DNA from 2 places in the Curtobacterium sp. L3-7 genome. Region 1 is predicted to be linked to the other one. Evidence: riboswitches for the same ligand, from Rfam matches in the RefSeq annotation. Region 1 holds a riboswitch; the other holds the start of a gene.
What was found. Region 1 has a riboswitch for thiamine pyrophosphate ahead of AAEP80_RS08575 (ECF transporter S component). Riboswitches for the same ligand answer to the same signal wherever they lie in the genome.

Region 1 (7,360 bases):
GTGCGGTACACGTCGAAGGACGCGATGACCTCGGCGAGCGCATCGACGACCCGCTCGGTCTCTGCTGCTCCGGTTTCCTCGAGCAGGCGGGCGAGACGCTGCACCTCGCTGTTCAGGATGCCGTCGGCGATCCCGCGGCGGGTGTCGTGCGTCAGACCCTGCCAGTCACCCGGCTCGTCGGCGACGGTCGCCCAGAGGGGTTCTTCACCGCGGGGGTCGACGAACAGTCGGTCGAGGACGCCGAGCGCGTCGTACCCGGTGGTGCCGTCGACCGGCCAGCTCGCGGGGAGCTCTTCGCCCGGCTCGAGGATCTTCTCCACGAGGGTGTACGCGCCACCGGTGAGGTCGTGCAGGTCCTGCAGGTACCCGGCCGGGTCGTACAGCCCGTCCGGGTGGTCGATCCGGAGCCCGTCGACCAGGCCGTCCCGGAACCACGCACCGACGACCGTGTGGGAGGCGGCGAACACCTCGGGTTCCTCGACGCGGATCGCCGCGAGGGTGTTCACCGCGAAGAACCGGCGGTAGTTCAGCTCGTGGTCTGCGCGCTTCCAGTGCACGAACTCGTAGTGCTGGCGAGCGTGCACGGTCGCCACGTCGTCGCCGTCGTGCACGGTGCCCGGAGCGGTCGGGTAGGCGGTGGAGCCGACCAGGAGCACGGGTCCGGCGGTACCAGCGGTGCTCCCGCTCGTGTCCAGCGTGACCCCGTCGAGCAGGCGGTCGTCGAGGACCGGGATGCGGATCCGTCCGTCTCCGGCTGCCCAGTCCACGTCGAACGCCGTGGCGACGGGGGAGTCCTGCCCGAGCTCGAGCAGCGACCACCACCACGGGTTCACCGCGGGCGTTGCGACGCCGACGTGGTTCGGCACGATGTCCACCAGGACGCCGAGACCAGCGGCGTGTGCCGCTTCGGCGAGCGCCCGGAACGCCGCGTCTCCGCCACGCTGCTCGTCGACGTGGGTGTGGTCGACGACGTCGTACCCGTGTGCGGAGCCTGGCTCGGACTGCAGCACGGGGGACAGGTAGAGCCAGTCCGCGCCGAGGTCGTGGACGTAGTCGACGAGGGCCGTGGCCGACGCGAGATCGAAGTCGGGCGAGACCTGCAGACGGTAGGTCGAGGCGGGGACGCGGCGGGTGCGCTCTGTCGTCACTTGGCACCCCCCTGGGTGTCGCTCGGCGCGGGGGACCCTGCGGGGTTCGCGGGGGTCACCGCGTCCTGCGGTGCCGGCGTGACCGGGTGGGCTTCGGCGTCGACGGGGGTGGTCGTCACCTCGTGGTCGGGCTCGGCGCGGAGCACGATCATCGATCGGGCCGGGACGTCGAGCGGGGTGGCGGCGTCGATGACCTCGTCGCGGGCGCCCGGTTCGGCGGTGTCGATGCGGACCGTCCAGCCCGGCGCGTACTCCTCGGGCGGCAGCGTGAACGTCACCGTGTCGTCGTGCGCGTTGAAGTACGTGATGAAGGCCACGTCCGTGACGCGCTCGCCGCGGGCGTCGCGACCGCGGATGCCCTCGCCGTTCAGGTACATGCCGACGCTCTTGCCGAAGCCGGAGTCCCAGTCCTCCGGCGCCATCGCGTCGCCTTCCGGGGTGAGCCAAACGACGTCGGGCAGGGGCTCGCCCTCGCCGCGACGCACGGGGCGACCGTTGAAGTACCGCGTCCGTCGGAACGTGGGGTGGTCGTGCCGGAGCTTCGTGACGTCGGCGGTGAACTGGATGAGTTCGTCGTCGGCGGTGTCCCAGTCGATCCAGCTCAGCTCGGAGTCCTGCGCGTACACGTTGTTGTTGCCGGACTGCGAGCGGCCGAGCTCGTCGCCGTGCGCGATCATCGGCACGCCCTGGCTGAGGAGCAGCGTCGCGAGGAAGTTCCGTCGACGCTGCAGCCGCAGGGCGTTCACGGACTCGTCGTCCGTCGGACCCTCGACGCCGGAGTTCCAGGACCGGTTGTGGCTCTCGCCGTCGTTGTTGTCCTCGCCGTTCGCGTCGTTGTGCTTCTCGTTGTAGGCGACGAGGTCGTACAGCGTGAAGCCGTCGTGCGCGGTGATGAAGTTGATGCTGGCCTTCGGCGTGCGGCCGTCGTGCTCGTAGAGGTCCGCAGAACCGGAGATGCGCGACGCGAACTCGCCGAGGGTCGACGACTCGCCACGCCAGAAGTCCCGCACGGTGTCGCGGTACTTGCCGTTCCACTCCGACCACTGCGGCGGGAAGTTGCCCACCTGGTAGCCGCCGGGGCCGACGTCCCACGGCTCGGCGATGAGCTTCACCTGCGACACGATCGGGTCCTGCTGGACGAGTTCGAAGAAGGCCGACAGCCGGTCGACCTCGTAGAACTCACGGGCCAGCGCCGACGCGAGGTCGAAGCGGAAGCCGTCCACGTGCATCTCGGTCACCCAGTACCGCAGCGAGTCCATGATGAGCTGCAGCGAGTGCGGGTGCCCGACGTTCAGCGAGTTCCCGGTGCCCGTGTAGTCCATGTAGTAGCGCTTGTCGTCGTCCATCAAGCGGTAGTAGGCGGCGTTGTCGATCCCGCGGAACGACAGCGTCGGGCCGAGGTGGTTCCCCTCGGCGGTGTGGTTGTAGACGACGTCGAGGACGACCTCGATGCCTGCACGGTGCAGCTCGCGCACCATGGTCTTGAACTCCTGCACCTGCTGGCCCTCGTCGCCGGAGGACGAGTAGTGCGAGTGGGGGGCGAAGAACCCGATGGTGTTGTACCCCCAGTAGTTCGACAGCCCCTTGTCCTGCAGCGTCGAGTCGTTGACGAACTGGTGCACGGGCATGAGCTCGAGCGTCGTGATGCCGAGGCGCTTGAGGTGCTCGATGACCGCCGGGTGCGAGACACCGGCGTACGTGCCCCGCTGCTCTTCGGGGACGTCCGGGTGGGTCTCGGTGAGGCCCTTCACGTGCGCCTCGTAGATGACCGTCTCGCCGTACGGGGTCCGTGGTGCGCGGTCGCCCTGCCAGTCGAAGAAGGGGTTGATCACCACGCCCTTGACCATGTGCGCGGCCGAGTCCTCGTCGTTCGTGGAGTCCGGGTCGCCGAACGTGTACGAGAACAACGACTGGTCCCAGTCGATGTCCCCGCTCGTGGCCTTGGCGTACGGGTCGAGCAGCAGCTTCGCCGGGTTGCACCGCGCGCCGTTCTCGGGGTCGTACGGGCCGTGCACCCGGAAGCCGTACAGCTGCCCGGGGCCGACATTGGGCAGGTACGCGTGCCAGACGTAGGCGTCCACCTCGACGAGGGGGACGCAGGTCTCGGTGCCGTCCTCGTCGAACAGACAGAGCTCGACGCGCTCGGCGACCTCGCTGAAGAGGGCGAAGTTCGTGCCGCTCCCGTCGTAGGTCGCGCCGAGCGGGTAGGGGTTGCCGGGCCAGGTGTGCAAGGGTCCTCCAGTGGTGGGTCTCGCCAAACGTATCCACGCCTCCCTGTGCTGTCCGCTCGACGAGCACTCCTGTGGAAGAACGGCGCCCGTCCACAGCGGAGTAGCCTCACCGACATGGCCAACATCGTCACGCAGATCGCAGACAAGGTGCGCCCGATCGGCGTCTCCACGAACTACGGAGACCCGGTGGAGGTCGGCGACCAGACCCTCATCCCGGTGTCGCTCGGGTGGTTCGGCTTCGGGGGCGGCGGGGACGGCGACGACAACGGCGGCGGAGGCGGTGGCGGCGCGGCCGTGCCGATCGGCGCGTACGTCCGTCGACCGGGCAAGGACCTGGAGTTCGAGCCGAACCTGATCGCGCTCGTCGCCGTGAGCATCCCGCTGGTGTGGGTGACGGGCACCGTGCTCCGCAAGCTGATCCGCGTCCTCAAGAAGTAACGCGCGCCGCGCAGCGGTACACTGCTGGGACACACACGGGAGTCCGGGATCGCCGGGCTGAGAGGGAGCGAGTGGCGCTCCGACCGTCGAACCTGATCCGGGTCATGCCGGCGCAGGGAGGAGTACCAGCTGATGCCTTCGCGCACGCCGTCCACCGTCCGTACCGCTGCCACCGCGGCGGCTCCGTCGACGCCGACCCCGCGGCGCTCGCTGCGCTGGCGGGTCGTCGACATCGTCGTCGCGAGCGTCCTCGCCGTGGCCGTCGGTGTCGTGTTCAAGCTCTGGGAGTTCGGCTACGAGCCGCTCTCCGCCGCTGTGGCACTCCTGCTGCCCGGAACGCAGGCGCTCTTCGGTGGCGTGTGGCTGCTCGCCGGCCCGATCGTCGCGATCATCGTGCGGAAGCCGGGTGCTGCGCTCTTCGCCGAGATCGTCGCCGCCAGCGTCGAGGCGCTCTTCGGCACGCAGTGGGGATGGAGCACGCTCGAGGCCGGACTCGTGCAGGGCCTCGGCGCGGAGCTCGTGCTCGCGCTGTTCCTGTACCGCGTCTACCGGCTGCCGGTGGTCGTCCTCGCGGGTGCCGCCGCCGGACTGGCGATGGGGATCAACGACACGATCCTCTGGTACCCGGGCCTCGACGCCGCGTTCAAGACCGTCTACATCGTGTGCGGGACGATCTCCGGCGCGGTCATCGCGGGCGCGGGTTCGTGGCTGATCGTCCGCGCACTCGCCCGCACCGGCGTGCTGTCGTCGTTCGCCGCCGGCCGCGAGCACACGAAGCGGCGCTCCCGCCCCACCACGGCGGCGTGACCGTGCCGGGCGCGCAGCCGGCCCGGATCGAGTTCCGCGACTGGGGCTGGCGGTACGCCGAGCGGGACGACTGGGCGGTCCGCGGGGTCGACCTCGTCGTCGAGCCCGGCGAACGTGTCGCGGTCGTCGGTGCCTCCGGTGCGGGCAAGTCGACGCTCCTGCGTGCCGTCGCGGCCGTGCTGCCCGACGAGCCGGACCCGGACGACGACTCCGCGGCGGCCACGGAGGGCAGCGTGCTGGTCGACGGTGTGACACCGGGGGCCGTCCGCGGACGGGTCGGGCTCGTCATGCAGGATCCGGAGGCGCACACCGTGATGTCCCGCGTCGGGGACGACGTCGCGTTCGGGTGCGAGAACACCAGCGTCCCTCGGGGCGAGACCTGGGAGCGGGTCCGGTCGGCGCTCGACGTCGTCGGCCTCGACCTGGCGCTCGACCGGTCGACGACGATGCTGTCGGGTGGGCAGCGGCAGCGGTTGGCGCTCGCCGGGGTGCTCGCGATGCGCCCGGGAGCACTCGTGCTCGACGAACCCTGTGCGAACCTCGACCCGTCCGGTGTCCGACAGGTGCACGACGCCGTCCGGGCACTGCTCGACGAGACCGGCGCGACGATGCTCGTCGTGGAGCACCGGATCGGCACGTGGCTCGACCTGGTCGACCGGCTCGTGTTGCTCGAGCCAGGGGGTGGCGTGATCGCCGACGGCACGCCCGCTGACGTCCTGCGGTCCCACGGCGATGCCCTGACCGCTGCCGGCGTGTGGGTCCCCGGGGCCGAGCCCGAGCGCGGCTCCGCCCGCCCGCCCCGCCGCACGCCCCCACGAGCGGGCGAAATACCCGGGTCCGTCCCGGGGAGCACCCTGGCATTCCGCCCGCTCGACGGAGCGGGGACTCGCACGTCCCCACGAGCGGGCGAAATACCCGGGTCGAGTGCGGAACCCACCCCGGTATTCCGCCCGCTCGACGAGGGCGGGCGCGCGGCGGAGCACGCGGCGGGGCGCACGACGGAGCGCGCTGCGGAGCACGCGGCGGAGCGCGCGGCGGAGCAGAGCCTCCTCGTGGCGGAGGGGCTCGGGACCGCACGAGGCAGGCGCCAGCGCGTGGGGAGCGGCATCGACCTCGACGTCCGGGCGGGCCGGGTCATTGCGATCACAGGACCGAACGGCATCGGCAAGTCGACGCTCGGGCTCACCCTCGCAGGACTCCTCCGCCCCGCCGACGGCACGCTGCGGGCCACGACGACGCTCGCAGGCGACGTCGGCGCCGCCCCGCACGCATGGTCCAGCCGCGAGCTCGCCGTCCGGATCGGCACGGTCTTCCAGGACCCGGAGCACCAGTTCGTGGCCCGCACGGTCCGCGAGGAGGTCGCCGCCGGCCCGCGTGCCCTCGGCATCCCGGACACCGCGGAGCGTGTGGGTGAGCTGCTCGACGCCTTCGGCCTGGCGCACCTCGCGGACGCCAACCCGTTCACGCTCTCCGGCGGCGAACAGCGACGTCTCGCGATCGCCACCGTCGTGGCCACGCGGCCTCCGGTCGTCGTGCTCGACGAACCGACCTCGGGGCAGGACCGTGCGACGTGGCAGGCCGTGGTCGACCGGCTCGGAGCGCTCGCGGACGCCGGGACCGCGGTGGTCGCCGTGACGCACGACCGGGACCTGGTTCGCGCACTCGACGCCGACGAGGTGGTCCTCAGCGCGACGGGCGCGACACCCGCAGCCGAGACGCGCGCACCCGCAGCAGAGACGCGCGCAGCCGCGCCCACGAGCGCGACGAACGCGCCCACGGCGGTCACGACGTGACCACCTCGACGACGCAGCCCGCCCGGTCGTGGCGATCTGAGCCTCCCGTCCGCTCGGAACGTGGCATCCGCGCGGTCCAGCCGGTGGCCGCGCTCCTCGGTGTCATCGGACTCGGGATCTGCCTCGTGCTGAGCCTCGACGTCGTGTCGGCGGCGGTCGCCCTCGGACTGGAGCTCGCCCTCCTCCCGCTCCTGCGGATCCCGGTCAGGACCCTGCTGCTCCGGACCTCGCCCGTGCTGGTCGCCGTGCCGCTGACGGGCGTGAGCATCGCGTTGTACGGGAGGGCCTCCGGCCGGGAGTGGTTCGACCTCGGCTTCGCCCACGTCACCGACGGGTCGCTCGTGCTCGCCGTGGCGACGATGCTGCGCGTGCTCGCGGTCGGTCTGCCGAGCATCGTGTTGTTCATCAGGATGGACCCCACGGACCTGGCGGACGGGCTCGCGCAGATCCTGCGGCTGCCCGCGAGGTTCGTGCTCGGAGCGCTCGCGGCCATCCGGATGATGACCCTGCTCGGCGACGACTGGCGGCAGCTCGCGATGGCGAGACGTGCTCGCGGGCTCGCTGACACCGGACGGATCCGGCGTGGCGCGTCGATGGCGTTCGCGCTGCTCGTGCTCGCGCTCCGTCGGGCGACGACGCTCGCGGTGGCGATGGAGTCGCGCGGCTTCGGTGCGCCCGGGAGGCGCACCTGGGCCCGGCCGGCCCGCTTCGGGGCGCGGGAGTGGGCGATGGTCGCCGTGCTGGTCGGGATCGGGCTGGTCTCGATCGCGGTGTCGGTGGCCGTGGGGACGTGGCGTGTCTGAGGGGGCGCGTGGTGCAGCCGGTGCGTCCGTTTCCGGTGCGTCCGTTTCCGGTGCTTCCGGCTCCGGTGCTTCCGTCCCCGGCCTGGAGGCTCGGCTCGCCTCCGTCGCGTCCCTCGCCGACCGCGCACGGTCGGCTCCTC
Region 2 (7,360 bases), 330 kb from region 1:
GGGTCGAAGCCGAACTCGTCGAGCAGGTCCGACACGACGCGCTTGGCGTCGGCGTCGTCGCCTGCGACGACGAGGGCACGGCGACCGGCGGTGCCCGTGGGCGTCCCGGCCGTCGTCAGGTCGGCGGCCGCGATGTGGTTGAAGGCCTTGACGACGCGGGCGCCCGGCAGGCGGTCCTGCAGCAGTTCGGCCGTGGTCGTCGTCTCGTCGTCGAGCGCCGCGATGTGTCCGTCGCGCTGCGGGTAGTAGTTGTTCGTGTCGATCACGACCTTGCCGACGAGGGGCTCCACGGGGATCGTCTCGATCGCCGCGAGGGGGGTCGTCACCACGACGAGGTCCCCTGCTGCCGCCGCTTCGTCCCGCGTGACCGCCCGTGCCCGGTCGCCGAGTTCGGACACGAGGTCCGCCAGCGTCTCCGGGCCGCGCGAGTTCGCGATCGCCACGTCGTACCCGTGCTGCACCGCCAGTCGTGCCAGCTGTCCGCCGATGTTGCCTGCTCCGATGATCCCGATGGTCGTCATGCCCCAAGACAACGCCGTGCCCCTCGGTGAATTCCGAGGCATGATGGCGGCATGGCACACGAGTTCCGCGACGAGGCAGACCGCTCGAGGTACGCGATGTACGTCGACGGCGCGCTGGTGAGCGTGCTCGACTACCGCGAGAACGACGACGCCGTCGCGTTCCCGCACACGTACACGGTCCCGGCACACCGCGGGCACGGCTACGCCGCCGAGCTCGTCGAGTACGCCGTGGCCGACGTCGAGTCCAGGAACGACAAGCGCATCGTCCCGATGTGTTGGTTCGTCGGCAAGTGGTTCGACGACCATCCGGACAAGGCACCGCTCCTCAGTCGCAGCGTCGCGGACTGAGCCCGACGACAGGACCCACCGTGCGACAGATCGTCCCCTTCATCTGGTACGACGGGCAGGCCGAGCAGGCCGCCACGTTCTACACCTCGGTCATCCCGGACTCGTCCCTCGACCACGTCGAGAAGCTCCCGGACGGGACGACCCTGGTGGTGGAGTTCCGCCTGAACGGGCAGCCCTACCGCGCGATGAACGCCGGCCCGGGGCACCCGCACACCGACGCGATCTCGTTCCAGGTCGACGTGGAGGACCAGGCAGAACTCGACCGCATCTGGGACGCGTTCGTCGACGCCGGCGGCACCCCGGTGGCGTGCGGCTGGATCACGGACGCATGGGGCGTGTCCTGGCAGGTGACCCCGGCGGACATGGGCGAGATCATGAGTGCCGGCGGCGACCAGGAGGGCGCGGCGCGGGCGTACCAGGCGATGCGGCAGATGGTGAAGCTCGACATCGAGGCCCTGCACGCGGCGGCACGCGGCGACTAGCCCGGCTGCGGGTTCGCGCAGACCGTCGGCGGATCGCGCACTGCTCGGCGGTTCACCGGGGTCCAGGGTTGTACCCCACCGGTATGGTGACGGGCACGGAACGACAGGTTGGAGTCAGGATGGACCACCCGAGGTCCGACGTCCGGGACGCTGACATCGGACGCGCCTACACCGAGCTCTCCCGGATCACCCGGCGGGCGAGCATCAGGGCCCGCGGGGACGACGCCGCGCTGAGCATCGTCGACCAGTCGCTCGTCGACTTCGTCGTGCTCCACCCCGGCTGCATGGCCATCGACATCGCCCGGTACCTCCGCTTGAACCGGTCGACGATCTCCCGGCAGCTCGCCGGGCTGCTCGCCGCCGGGCTGATCCGGACGACCGACGGCGGCACGGGGAACGCGAAGCCGCTCGAGGCGACCGACGAGGGACGCGCGGCACTCGCCCGATCCGTGAAGCTGCACCGCGACGCCCTCGACGAACGGATCGCGAGCTGGTCGGACGACGACATCGCGCTGCTCGCCGGCCTGCTCGAGCGGCTGGGCGCCTCGGACGAGGCCGGTCTGCCGATGCCGGCCCGGGCGACGGACACGGACGTGGACCCGGACCTGCCGAAGGCATGACGACCTCGATCGTCCTGCTGTCGGACACGCACCTGCCGAAGCGGGCGAAGGACCTCCCCGCCGGACTGTGGGACGACATCGACGCCGCGGACCTCGTCGTGCACGCGGGGGACTGGGTGGACCTGGCGACGCTCGACGCCGTCGAGGCGAGGGCCGCGCGGTTCGTCGGGGTCCGCGGGAACAACGACGGCCCCGAGTTCGACGACCGGCTGCCGCTCGCCGCGCACGTCGACGTCGAGGGGCTCCGGTTCGCCGTCGTCCACGAGACCGGTGCGGCGACCGGCCGCGAGCGTCGCGCGGCAGCGGCGTACCCGGACGTCGACGTGCTCGTGTTCGGGCACTCGCACATCCCGTGGGACACCGTGGCACCAGGGGGTCTCCGCCTGCTGAACCCCGGCTCGCCGACGGACCGTCGACGCCAGCCGGATCACACCTGGATGCGCTGCACCGCCTCCGACGGGTCGCTCGACGTCGAGCTCGTCCGGCTGGCGCCGAAGTCCCAGGGCATGCCGAGCTCGTAGGGCATCAGGAAGAACGCCAGCTCCCACCGGGTCGACTCGTGGAACGCCCGGGCCATGTCGCCCCGCACCGCCGGCGTGGCCGCGCGTGCGAGTTCCTCGACGAGGTCCGTCGCACGGGCGCTCGACGCCGCGAAGTCCGGGTCGCCGTAGGCCGCGATCCAGTCGGCGAACGGGTGTCCGACCGGTGTGGTGCCGAGCTGCGCCCCGACCCACGCGTACACGCGGAAGCAGGGCAGGACGGCGGCGGCGAGCACGGCTACGTCGGGGTGCGTCGCGGCCGCCGCCAGGTGCGCGAGGTAGCCGGCGCACGTCGGGTGCACCGGGTCGTCGGCGTGGGTGCCGGCGAGTCGGCGGTGGTGCAGGGTCGCCGCTTCCTCGCCGCAGCCGGCAGCGGCGGCCGCCCAGAACGCGGCATCGCTCCCGGTCGCGCGGTGCCCGATCGCCGCGAGGTGCTGTTCGTACGCGCGGAGGTAGTGCACGTCCTGCGCGAGGTAGCCCGCGAACACGTCCGGCTCCAGCGTGCCGTCGGCCATCCGCCGGATGAACGGGGCCGCGATCGTCGCGTCGAGCAGCTCGCGGACGTCGTCCCACCAGGCGTCGGTGAACCGGGGGGACGGCAGGGCGGCGCGGACGAGCGCCCCGTGGTCGATCGGCCCGTTGCCACTGCCGACCTCGAGTGCGTCCGCGCCGGCGAGCGCTGCCGTCAGCCAGTCCTTCGCCGTGCCGACGGCGACCTCCCAGTCGCCGTGCCTGGCCACGAGCGTCGCGATCGCACTCGACAGGGAACACCCGGTGCCGTGCGTGTTGGTCGTGTCCACCCGCCCCGCGGAGAACACTCGGACGGTGCCGTCCGGTGTGACGAGGACGTCGTCCGACCGGTCGCCGCCGGCGTGCCCGCCCTTCGCCAGCACGAGCACGTCCCACGCGGCGGCCACACCCCGTGCCGCTGCGATCGGGTCCGCGTCGTCGACGCCAGCCAGCCCGGCGAGCACGGCCAGCTCGGACCGGTTCGGCGTCACGAGGTCGGCCTGGACGAACAACCCCGTCATCGCCCGCTCGGCGTCCGCGTCGAGCAGCCGGTCGCCGCTCGTCGCGACCATCACCGGGTCGACGACCACGGACGGCGGGCGGTTCGTGCGGAGCCAGTCGGTGACCTCGCCCACGACCGCGGTCGTGCCGAGCATGCCGATCTTCACCGCGTCCACGACGACGTCGTCCGACACGGCGTCGAGCTGGTCGCGCAGGACACGGACGTCCGGCACGTGCACGGACCGGACGCCGCGGGTGTTCTGCGCGACGACGGCGGTCACGACCGCCATGCCGTAGCCGTCGTGTGCGGCGATCGCCTTGAGGTCGGCCTGCAGTCCGGCACCGCCGGTCGGGTCGGTGCCGGCGATGCTCAGCACCCGGGGTGGCCGACTCACCGCGAGCCGCCCCACGCAGCCACGTACGCGGCGGCCGCCGCGCCGGGGTCCGGTGCCGCACAGATCCCGGAGACGACGGCGACCCCCGCTGCACCGGCAGCGCGCAGGGGCGCCACGTCGTCGAGGTCGACGCCGCCGATCGCCACGCACGGCACGTCCGTCGCGGCGGTGAGGCGTGCGAACCCGTCGTGCCCGAGTGCCGGCGGGTGGTCGGCCTTCGTCGCGGTCGGGTGCACGACACCGACGCCGAGCAGGTCCACCGTCCCGCGGGGGAGCCGGGCGACGACGTCGAGGTGCGCCGGGGTGTTCGCGGTCAGCCCGACGTGGGCGTCCGGACCGAGGAGCGCGCGCGCAGCCGTCACCGGGACGTCCGACTGCCCGAGGTGCACCCCGGCGACCCGGTGCCCGGCGAGCCGAGCGGCCAGGGCGACGTCGAGCCGGTCGTCGACGACCACGGCCGCACGGTCGCCCACCGTGTCGGCGACGGCGGCCGTCAGTGCGAGGAGGTCCCTCGCGCTCGCGTTCTTGTCCCGCACCTGCACGATCCCGACCCCGGCGTGCACGGCAGCCCGGACCACGCCGAGCACCCCGTGTCCGTGCCGGTCGCAGAGCGTGCCGTCGGTGACCAGGTAGACACCGAGCCCGGTCATGCGGCGACCTCCTCGGTGATGCGTGCCGTGGCGACGACGTCGGTGGGCGTCAGCGACGCCAGCCGGTCGAGGAACAGCGGCTGGAACGTCCCCGGACCGCCGGCGTCCCGCGCGGCGAGCTCCGCGGCGATGGTGTGCACCGCGGTGCCGGCGACGGTCGCGGCGAGCGGGTCGTCCGGGGCGACGGACGTGAATGCCGCGATCACCGCGCCGAGTGCGCACCCGCCGCCGGTGATCCGGGTGAGGAGCTCGGTCCCGTTCGCGATCCGGACCACCGTGCCGGAGCCGCCTGGGGCACTGGAGCCGGACACCAGGTCGACGGGACCCGACACGGCCACGGCGCCCACGAGCCTCCCGGCAGCGTCGACGGCGGACGCACGCGCGTCGTCGGTGCCGGCCGTGCTGTCGACCCCGCGCCCACCGGCGGAGTCGCCGAGCAGCGCGAGGACCTCGGACGCATTGCCGCGGAGCACCGTCGGACCGACGCCCAGCAACTCGCGGGCCAGGGCGGTGCGCACCGGGAGCGACCCGACCGCCACCGGGTCCAGGACCCACGGGATGCCGTGCTCGGCCGCTGCGCGGGCGGCCTCGACGGACGCGACCAGGGGCTCGGCGTGCGGGGTGCCGGTGTTGACGAGCAGCGCGTCGGCGACCCGGGCGAACGGACCGGCCTCGCTGGGGACGTCGACCATCGCGGCCGAGGCGCCGAGCGCGAGCAGCACGTTCGCGGTGACGTTCTGCACCACCGAGTTCGTGATGCACTGCACGAGCGGCGCCCTGGACCTGACGGCCTCGAGCAGTTCGGCGGAACGGTCGGCCCAGGCAGGAGCGGGCGCAGGAGTGTTCATCGGACGATCCCTTCGCGAGTACGAACTCGAGCAGGTTCGACGGGTGTGATCTCAGCCGCCGGATGCGGCACCCCGTGTCTTCGGACGAAACGGTACACGACCTCCGCGGTCACATGACGGGTGCCGTGTGACAGGCTTGGGGCGTGCCAGACGCGCTGCCCCCAGGTCCGCCGCCAGGTCCCCGCGACCCCGGCGACGCCTGGGCGTACGGACCCGACGGCACCAAGGCGTGGGGTGTGTTCGGTGCAGCCGGCCTGCTCGTCGACGACGGCCGCGGACGCGTCCTGCTCCAGCACCGCGTCGAGTGGAGCCACCACGGCGGCACGTGGGGGATCCCCGGCGGTGCCCGACACGAGCACGAGGACGCCGTCACCGGAGCGCTCCGGGAGTCCGCCGAGGAAGCCGGCGTGCCGCTCGACGGGGTCGACCTGCGCCACACGTCGGTGCTCGACCTCGGGTTCTGGACGTACACGACCGTGGTGGGGCGGGCCTCCCGGCCGTTCGAGCCGGTCATCGCGGACCGGGAGAGCCTCGCGCTGTCCTGGGTCCCCGTCGAGGAGGTCGACGACCTGCCGCTGCACCCGGGCTTCGGCGCGTCGTGGCCGGCGCTCCGTTCCGCGATCGGCGTCGCCCCGCGCGTCGTGGTCGATGCCGCGAACGTCGTCGGCAGCGTGCCGGACGGCTGGTGGAAGGACCGAGCGGGTGCCGCGTCCCGCCTGGTCAACGGCGTGACGGCGCTCGCCGCGGCGGGTGTCCCGGCGCCGCTGCTCGACCTCGGGTTCACGCGGTGGTGGCCGCGGTGGACCGTCGTGCTCGAGGGGGACGCCCGCGGGGCGACGTCGGAGCCGGGGTCCGGGGTGTCAGTGGTGCTCGCGGACGGGTCAGGGGACGACGCGATCGTCGCCGCTGCCTCGGCTGCCATCGACGCCGGTGATGCCCCCGTGGTCGTCGTGACGGCCGACCGGGAGCTGCGCGCCCGCGTCGAGGCGATCGGCGCGACGACCCGCGGCCCTTCGTGGCTCCGCGACCAGCTGTAGCGCCCGTCCTCGCTCCGCCGAGCCGGCGGCGCGGCGGCGCGACTCGCCGCCGGCTACGCCGGGATGTGGCGGCGTGACGAGACCAGCACCGCGATCCACGACACGACGCCGAGCGCAACGATCACCCAGAGCACGAGCGGCAGCGCCACGACGTTCGCCACCGCCGCGATGACGGCCGGCGCGAGGAACCCGGCGTACGCGGCCGCGTAGAACACCCCGGTCAACCCGGCGAGGTCCCGAGCGCCCGCGATCCGCTGCACCTCGAGCAACGACGACACGAGCGCGATCCCGATCCCGACGCCGATCACCACGTTCGCCGCGATGCCGATCCACACCGACTGCAGCTCGATCGCGACGGTGACGACCGCGATCCCGAGGGTCATCAGGAACACCGCGGTCGCGATGCCCCGCGCCGACGCGATCGAGTGCACGTGCTTCGCGAGCGGCTGGATCGCGCTCGACACCCCGAGGGCGACGACGGTCGCCGCGGTCGCGAAGACGAGCCCCCACGTGCCGGTCGCCCCCTCGAGCCGGGTCGGCAGGTACCCGTAGCCGATCGCGGCGGACCCGAAGATCCACGGCGCGCCGACGAGCACCACGCGGGTGAACCGACGGTGCCCGGCGCTCGGGACGCGGAGTTGCCGCCACCAGGGGCCGGCGAGCCCACCGGAGCGCTGGGTCTCCGGCGTCCGCCAGACGATGACGGCGAACGGCAGCGCGACGGCGATGTGGACGAGGAAGGGCAGGACCTCGGGGATCGGGCCCCACTGCGCGATGAGCCCGGCGACGAGTGCACCGGAGGCGGATCCGAGGGTGAACGCGAGCGACGCGCGACGGGCCCCGGAGCCGGCGTCCGCCGTCGGGTCGAACCGGCCCTGCGAGAGTTCCTTCACCCAGCTGTTGCCGACG

Region 2: it holds a riboswitch for thiamine pyrophosphate, as region 1 does, so the genes downstream of both, thiM (hydroxyethylthiazole kinase) here and AAEP80_RS08575 (ECF transporter S component) in region 1, are expected to answer to the same signal.

The regions. Positions count from the first base shown of each region.
Region 1 is NZ_CP151474.1:1,760,433-1,767,792, forward strand. Features, by position in the region: gene treY (malto-oligosyltrehalose synthase) at 1-1,148, opposite strand, end outside; gene glgX (glycogen debranching protein GlgX) at 1,145-3,379, opposite strand; gene AAEP80_RS08570 (hypothetical protein) at 3,494-3,817, shown strand; TPP riboswitch at 3,843-3,954, shown strand; gene AAEP80_RS08575 (ECF transporter S component) at 3,950-4,624, shown strand; gene AAEP80_RS08580 (ABC transporter ATP-binding protein) at 4,621-6,417, shown strand; gene AAEP80_RS08585 (energy-coupling factor transporter transmembrane component T family protein) at 6,414-7,220, shown strand; gene AAEP80_RS08590 (ATP-binding protein) at 7,213-7,360, shown strand, end outside.
Region 2 is NZ_CP151474.1:2,093,633-2,100,992, forward strand. Features, by position in the region: gene AAEP80_RS10220 (NADPH-dependent F420 reductase) at 1-521, opposite strand, end outside; gene AAEP80_RS10225 (GNAT family N-acetyltransferase) at 573-869, shown strand; gene AAEP80_RS10230 (VOC family protein) at 890-1,351, shown strand; gene AAEP80_RS10235 (MarR family winged helix-turn-helix transcriptional regulator) at 1,471-1,971, shown strand; gene AAEP80_RS10240 (metallophosphoesterase family protein) at 1,968-2,492, shown strand; gene thiD (bifunctional hydroxymethylpyrimidine kinase/phosphomethylpyrimidine kinase) at 2,399-3,916, opposite strand; gene thiE (thiamine phosphate synthase) at 3,913-4,566, opposite strand; gene thiM (hydroxyethylthiazole kinase) at 4,563-5,414, opposite strand; TPP riboswitch at 5,404-5,499, opposite strand; gene AAEP80_RS10260 (NUDIX domain-containing protein) at 5,558-6,451, shown strand; gene AAEP80_RS10265 (MFS transporter) at 6,505-7,360, opposite strand, start outside.